2 regions of the Sporosarcina sp. AD_1 genome follow, and region 2 is predicted to be linked to the other one. Evidence: riboswitches for the same ligand, from Rfam matches in the RefSeq annotation. Region 2 holds a riboswitch; the other holds the start of a gene.
The links. Region 2 has a riboswitch for S-adenosylmethionine ahead of ACSW3C_RS17075 (methionine ABC transporter ATP-binding protein). Riboswitches for the same ligand answer to the same signal wherever they lie in the genome.

Region 1 (3,882 bases), on a different contig from region 2:
CCCGAGACACGCGCAAACCGTCATGTCCGCATGCTTGCTTTTAATTTCCTTTACGGAATCAATTACGATTTCGAGTTCCCGATTCACAGGTCCCCGGCCGCTCGCCACGATGCAATAGGTCCCAGCATTGACGGAAGCTGCCCGCTCCGCCCCCGCTACGATCTCCTCTTGTTTCATCATCGCATACTTTTCAATCGGCGCCTTCGAGACGATCGACTGGGCACAATAACCGCAATTCTCTGGACACAAACCTGACTTAGTATTAATAATCATGTTCAACTTTACTTTATTTCCATAGTAATGTTTACGGACTTTATAAGCCGCATGGAGCAACGGAAGCAAATCATCATCTGGACTTTCCAGGATGGCCATCGCTTCAACATCCGTCATGGTCTCCCCTTGCAACACCCGATCAGCCAATGCTTCGTAATTCATCAACGCCCTCTCCTCACTTTCAATACTTTATACATCCTGTGGCCAAAGATCCCTGCCAGCACAGACAGGATAATATCTTTTGGCAACGGCGGAATCATCCAGATCCACGCCACTTTGTAAGTAAAAGCATCAGGCGCTGACGCCCAAAGTTTGTAAGCGAAATACATCCAATTTGTCCCGAACAAATAATTGACGGACATCGCGACAAGGGCGGCTACAATATAACTGCGCAGGCTGCCGTTCTTTTCAACAATCTTCCCTGCGATATAAGCCACTAATATGAAAGAAATAACAAAACCAAACAACGGGCTTAGAATTTGCCCAAAGCCTCCCGAGAATTTTGAGAATACAGGGGCTCCTGCCAATCCGACTGCCATATATACAGCCATAGCCGTAGCACCAAGTCGACTGCCAAGAATCAATCCTGCCAAAATAGAAAAGAACGTCTGCAAAGTGATCGGTACCCCGCCGATCACTAGAAACGGAACAAATGTTGTAATATTAGCCCCGATCATCATCAGAGCCGCAAACATGGCGCAATACACCAGACTTAAAGCACTCATTCCACTATTTTGTTTTGCTGATACCGTTGCCATCCAACACACCTCATTTAACTAATTATCTGTAGTAATAGAATATAAGTTCATAAAATATGTGTCAACTAAATTTTCATTTATGGTTAACTCATTATTTATTATTTACACATTGCAGTGGTTCTAGAAGCAGACGATAGATAGCTATGCCCTTTTCTTTCTGTCTTGAGGGGACGGGGTTTGTTGGATGATCGCTTCTCTCACTCGGGATGGGGATGGGACTGAATGAGTTTACCTGTGTAGGTGGGTATGCGCAGGTATGGCATCGGTATGCGCGCGTGCGGCATCGGTATGCGCGGGTACTGCGTCGGTATGCGCGGGTGTGACACCGGTATGCGCGCATACGGCATCTCTAGGCGAGGTCAACAAATCTAGCGGAAAATTTTCTGTAAAAACAAAAAAATCGACAGCCCTCTGCTGCCGATTTTCCATTTATCTATGTTTGTCTTCACTCTTCGGGAATAGGAAATATGCAATGATCCCACTGAAGACAGCGGCTCCGATTGTAATCCACACACGGGATGTTTCGGGCACTTCTTGAAAGTTCTTCGATAACATATACCAAGCGATCCAGCCGACAATAAGCCCGATCGGAACGGAATATTTAAAAATTCTCAAGTGATTCACCTTCTGCCATTTATGTACTATGAATAGTGTAGCACAGTCGCCTGTTCATGCCCAACCCAGGAAGAGGGCTTGACGGTTTCGAGAATAAGCGTTATGATGTTTGAAATTATTCAAACAACTATATATGAATCTATTCTTATCAAGAGAAGCTGAGGGACTGGCCCGTCGAAGCTTCAGCAACCAGCCATTTTTGGTCAGGTGCTAATTCCAGCAGGCAACTAGCCTGAAAGATGAGAAGGAGTGAATTGCGATATATTCAAAGCCTTCTTTTCGAGAAGGCTTTTTTATTTTTCTGATTACACCAAACGTACATACACGACGAGAAGGGACGAGATGAGATGACACTTTTAGATGATTTAAAACACAAGGTACTGCTAGCCGATGGGGCGATGGGCACTTTGCTTTATTCTTACGGCATTGACTTTTGCTATGAAGAGTTGAATGTGGAGAAACCCGAAATAATAGAAAAGATTCATTTAGATTATATCGCAGCAGGTTCCGATGTCATTCAAACGAACACATATAGTGCCAATGCGCATAAACTTGCACGCTACGGCATGGAAGGTCGAGTGAAGGAGTTCAATGAGGCCGCAATCAAAATCGCGAAACAAGCTGCATCATCGAGAGGCCAATATGTACTGGGAACGATCGGCGGACTGCGGGGCATCCGTAAGAGCGAACTGTCGATCCAAGAAGTGCTCACGATCGTGCGGGAACAGGCAGACGCCTTGCTGACTGGAGATCCTGATGGACTGCTGCTTGAGACGTATTATGATTTCGATGAACTCTCTGCCGTTGTAAAGGAACTGCGGCTGATAACAGATCTTCCGATTGTCGCCCAAGTATCGATGGATGAACCAGGGGTATTGCAAAACGGCCTTGTGCTGAATGAAGCGCTTCATCAGTTGGAGGCAATTGGGGCGGACGTCGTCGGCGTAAACTGCCGTCTCGGCCCCTACCATACCATTCAAGCCTTTGAAAAAGTTACGTTGCCAGAGCAAGCCTTCCTGTCCGCCTCCCCTAATGCCAGCCTTCTCGATGTCGAGGATGGCCGAATCGTTTATGTATCGGAAGCGGATTATTTCGGAAAAGCCGCTGTCCTTCTTCGGGACGAAGGCGTAAGGCTCATCGGAGGCTGCTGCGGAACAACGCCGAAACATATCGAAGCTGCTAAAAAACATTTGGCTGGTCTACCTCCGGTGACAACAAAGATCGTTACACCGCAAAAACCGATTTTGATCCGCGAGGCGGAACCGGCTGTTCATGAGCCGATTCACGAGAAAGCCAAAAAAGAGCGGACGATCATCGTTGAACTCGATACGCCGAGACATTTAGAGACGGAACAGTATATTGAAGGAGCAAAACTTCTATATGATGCAGGCGTGGCGGCCGTTACAATGGCCGACAATTCCCTCGCATCCCCTCGCATCAGTAATATGGCGATGGGCTCGATTTTGAAGCTGCAGAATAATATCCGCCCGCTCGTCCATATCACATGCCGCGACCGGAATCTGATCGGTCTGCAATCACATTTAATGGGACTGGATGCATTAGGAATCCATGATATTCTGGCTGTTACCGGCGATCCGACGAAAGTCGGCGATTTCCCGGGCGCGACAAGCGTCTACGATGTATCGAGCATGGAATTGCTCCAGTTGATCAAGCAATTAAACGAAGGAATTTCATTCACTGGAAAGCCACTGCGGAAGAAAGCGAAATTCTCGGTAGCCGGCGCCTTTAATCCGAACGTCCGCGTCCTAGATCGGGCTGTAAAGAGACTTGAAAAGAAGATTGAATGCGGAGCTGATTATTTCATTACGCAGCCTGTCTATACAAAAGAAAAGATTATTGAAATCCATGAAGCGACCAAACATTTGGAAACCCCCATTTTCCTTGGGATCATGCCATTAACAAACAGCCGCAATGCCGAATTCCTTCACCATGAGGTGCCCGGCATCAAATTATCCGATGAAGTCCTTGAAAGGATGCACGCCTGCGGGGATGACCGCGAGAAATCTACGGCTGAAGGCATCGCCATTGCCAAGGAACTGATCGACACAGCTGCGGAGCTGTTCAACGGAATCTATGTCATTACCCCGTTCCTCCGATATGACATGTCGCTTGAGTTAGTCCATTACATCCATGAGCTGGATGCACAGAAGGAGAGAGAATTCGCCCATGCCGAAACATCTTATTGAGCAACAACTTCAAAACAGAATATTGATCC
Region 2 (3,882 bases):
AAAGCGATGGCTGTTACAGTAATCCCTGAAATAAGTGCCGGCAATGATTCTGGGATGAGTACTTTAAAGATGATCGTGCTCGTTTTGGCTCCCATCGAGCGGGCTGCTTCAATGACACCTTTATTGATTTCCTGCAGGCCAATCAGAACCATCCGCGCGTAAAACGGAGCGGAACCAATAACGAGCGCCGGCAATGCTGCCTGCGGTCCTCGCATGGATTCCATAATCAACTTCGTGAACGGAATCAATAAAATGATCAAAATCAAGAACGGTATGGACCGGAACACATTGACGAATGTACCCGTGATAAAGTTCAAGGTGCGATTTGCCCATAGCTGTCCGGGACTCGTCAAAAACAATACAATCCCAAGGATCAGACCAAAGATGAAAGTATAGAAAGTCGAAGCGGCCGTCATATAGATCGTCTCTTTCGTCGCTTCCCACATTAGTTCCCAATCAACATTCGGAAAGAATTTTTCAATCATGGACGATCACCTCCGCCTGAACACCTTCGTTGTGCAAGTATTGAATCGCCTCTTGGACGGTCGCTTCATTGCCAAGAATTTGCAGAATCAATGTTCCGTATGCCCCGCCTTGCGTATGGGTAATATTCCCTTGCACGATGTTCACATCCACTTGGAAGGAACGAATCAGACTGGAAAGAACCGGCTGTTCTGTCCTCTCACCGATGAACACCAGCTTGACAAGTGTTCCGTCCGGCACTTCCTGGCGAACATGAGCCAGAGCTTGCTCCGTACCAGCCGGCTCGGTTACTTGGGAAACAAACCGCTTGGTGATCGCAGCTTTCGGTTGTTGGAACACATCCAGCACATTGCCGATTTCGACAACACGGCCGGCTTCCATAACGGCCACCTGATGGCAAATTTTCCGGATGACATGCATTTCATGCGTGATCATGACGATCGTCAATCCAAGACGCTGGTTGATATCGGTCAATAAATCCAAAATCTGATCAGTCGTTTCCGGATCCAGTGCGGATGTCGCTTCATCACAGAGAAGTACTTCTGGATCATTCGCAAGCGCCCGTGCAATGCCGACACGCTGCTTCTGTCCGCCGGAAAGCTCCGATGGGTAGGCATTTTCCCTGCCGCGAAGTCCAACAAGGTCGATGAGTTCCTCCACCTTGCGATCCCGTTCCGCTTTTGGCACACCGGCAATTTCCAATGGGAATGCGATATTCCCTTTCACTGTCCGGGACCAGAGTAAGTTGAAGTGCTGGAAGATCATGCTTACTTTCTGGCGGACTTTCCGCAGTTCCTTTGCAGAAACCGAGGAGATCTCACGTCCTGCAATGGTAATTGTTCCGGACGTCGGCTTTTCCAAGCCATTCAATAAACGGATGAGCGTACTCTTGCCGGCTCCACTATATCCAATGATGCCAAATATAGCGCCGTCCCCTATAGAAAGCGTGACACCATCGACGGCCAGTAAACCGTCTTTTTGGCCATATCGCTTATTGACATCTTTTAATTCAATCATTTTGTTCACCTCTGCTATTCTCGCTGACCATGTCGCTGCCGTTTAGTATCCGCTTGTCAGGCCAAAAATAAAAGCCTTCCTGCAGACAAGCAGAAAGGCATCACGTATTATGTAATAAACGTTCGTCCGATCTCTCATCTCTCAAAGCAATTTGCTTTGCGTGACTTGGCACCATTTCACAAATGTGACGGTTGCCGGGCTTCATAGGGCACTTCCCTCCACCTCTCTTTATAAGAGCGACATATTCAATTGATTGTTAACAGTTATACCATGCGGTGTTTTTACTGTCAACTTAATTTTTCAAGCAAATACGGCACGGATTGAAACGCATAAATCTTATGCGCCAGCTCTCCATCCTTTTGAATGAGCAGGCAAGGTACGCTTTCGATCTCGTAATCAACCGCAATGGATTCGACGTAATTCAAATCCGCCTTGCCGAGAGGCAAATCAGGTTTCAGCTCCGCAATGACTTCCATCATTTTGGAAGCGACCGCGCATGTTCCGCATAGCGGTGTATATAAATAAAATGCGGCATCTGGAAATTGGCTCCGTTTTTCCTCCCATTGCTCACGTGTCCAGTTATCCATAGATGTCCTCCTTGTGATTCAAGTGTTGTGACGGGCCTTATTCAGAACAATAAGTCGGGATGCACCTTGAAATTCGCTGCCAGAAGAATAAGGGCAAGCGCCCGGTAGGGGGTTGTCTCGACTTGCCGATACACCCGTTCTGTATACAGATGAATGGCTTCAGGATATTCTCGTTTAAAAAGTGCGCGTATCGCATCTCCGGACGCATCCGCATCAACGAATACATAGATATCCTGGTGCTCATGGGGAGCGAGGAGCTCTTCCAATTTGTACGGACTGACTGTTCCGTTCGTGCATACGATTTCGACGGGCTCCGCCAATACAGCGAGCAGACGCTTTTTATCTGAATGGCCTTCCACAAAGATCACTTTGTCTTCATTCATCATCTTGCACCCCTATCCGGAACATGAAAGGCGCCGGATTTCTCCGGCGCCTCAGCCTGTTGTCAAACGCTTTCATACGTTGTTGAGTCCCGCAGGAAGCGGGTCATGCAACCGTTGCCGCAGGACGCGGCGATCTTAGGTTGCCTTTCCTACGCTCGTCCTCTCATGAACTATAGTTCTATTCGAGTCTTCGCTCATCTTCGCGGGTCTGCATGGATGCAGGTCTGCAGTCGTTGCGACAGGACGTCGCGGTCTTAGACTGCCTTCTTCTATGACAAGAGTTTTCAACTAGGCTGAGGTTTGAATTACCTCAGCCTGTTGCGCTCGTTACGTTCAGCGTACCCTTAATTACTCGCCAACAGTCATTTTGTCATAGTCTTCTGCAGACATAAGTGCGTCTAGTTCTGATTCGTCGGAAGCTTCTACGACGATCATCCAAGCGCCTTCATATGGTGATTCGTTTACTAGTTCTGGGCTGTCTTCCAGCTCTTCGTTCACTTCGACAACTTTACCGCTGATTGGTGCGTAAAGCTCGGAAACTGTCTTAACAGACTCAACGCTACCAAAAGGCTCGTCCGCTGTTACATCGTCACCGACTTGTGGAAGTTCGACGAATACGATATCGCCAAGTTCGGATTGCGCGAAGTGCGTAATGCCGATGCGGTATTTGCCGTTTTCATCTTTTACCCATTCATGTTCTTCTGAATAACGCAAGTTTGTAGGTGTGCTCATCCCATAACCCTCCATTAAGTATACAAATATTCATTCCATTCAATTTTGACATATTCCTAGCATAAAGACAAGAAAGTTATTCCTTGCCCCACGTGTCCTCATACTGCTTTTCATCAAAGCCGACCGTTACCCTTTTTCCATCTGTCACAATTGGCCGTTTGATGAGCATGCCATCGGATGCAAGCAACGCCACCTTCTCATCATCCGACATCTCAGGCAGCTTGTCCTTTAATTGCAATTCCCGATATTTCAACCCGCTCACATTAAAGAACTTCTTGATATCCAAGCCCGACTGTTCTATGAACGTACGAAGGGTATCTTCTGTCGGCGGCTGTTCTGCGATATTCATATAGTCCACCTGCAGCCCTTTCGACTCCATCCATTTTTCCGCTTTCTTGCATGTACCGCATTTAGGATAACCATAAACTGTAATTGCCATCGTATGCACCCCGCTTTTTCCATTCAGTATAACAGAAAAACCATCCGGACAAAAAGTGGTTGCCCAGATGGTTTGCTATTAAACGATATACTTTTCAGCTTCAATCAACTTCGCGGAAGCTTCGCGTTTTTTCCCGATAATGTTATAAGGATTGGAACGTGTCAATTTGCGCAATGCAGAAAGCATCATCCGTTGGTTATCCCCTTCAACAGAAGCGAGCAAGGTTTCTTTCGCGTCTTTT

Region 1: another riboswitch for S-adenosylmethionine. It lies ahead of ACSW3C_RS07535 (bifunctional homocysteine S-methyltransferase/methylenetetrahydrofolate reductase); the one in region 2 lies ahead of ACSW3C_RS17075 (methionine ABC transporter ATP-binding protein).

What each region holds. Positions count from the first base shown of each region.
Region 1 covers NZ_JBPVIR010000003.1:257,428-261,309, forward strand. The annotation lists gene bioB (biotin synthase BioB) at 1-435, opposite strand, end outside; gene ACSW3C_RS07525 (biotin transporter BioY) at 435-1,031, opposite strand; gene ACSW3C_RS07530 (histidine kinase) at 1,461-1,646, opposite strand; SAM riboswitch class I at 1,789-1,892, shown strand; gene ACSW3C_RS07535 (bifunctional homocysteine S-methyltransferase/methylenetetrahydrofolate reductase) at 1,994-3,853, shown strand; gene metH (methionine synthase) at 3,834-3,882, shown strand, end outside.
Region 2 covers NZ_JBPVIR010000009.1:144,968-148,849, reverse strand. The annotation lists gene ACSW3C_RS17080 (methionine ABC transporter permease) at 1-485, opposite strand, end outside; gene ACSW3C_RS17075 (methionine ABC transporter ATP-binding protein) at 478-1,500, opposite strand; SAM riboswitch class I at 1,632-1,737, opposite strand; gene ACSW3C_RS17070 (thioredoxin family protein) at 1,788-2,087, opposite strand; gene ACSW3C_RS17065 (toprim domain-containing protein) at 2,129-2,470, opposite strand; gene gcvH (glycine cleavage system protein GcvH) at 2,819-3,202, opposite strand; gene ACSW3C_RS17055 (arsenate reductase family protein) at 3,279-3,641, opposite strand; gene ACSW3C_RS17050 (acyl-CoA dehydrogenase family protein) at 3,720-3,882, opposite strand, start outside.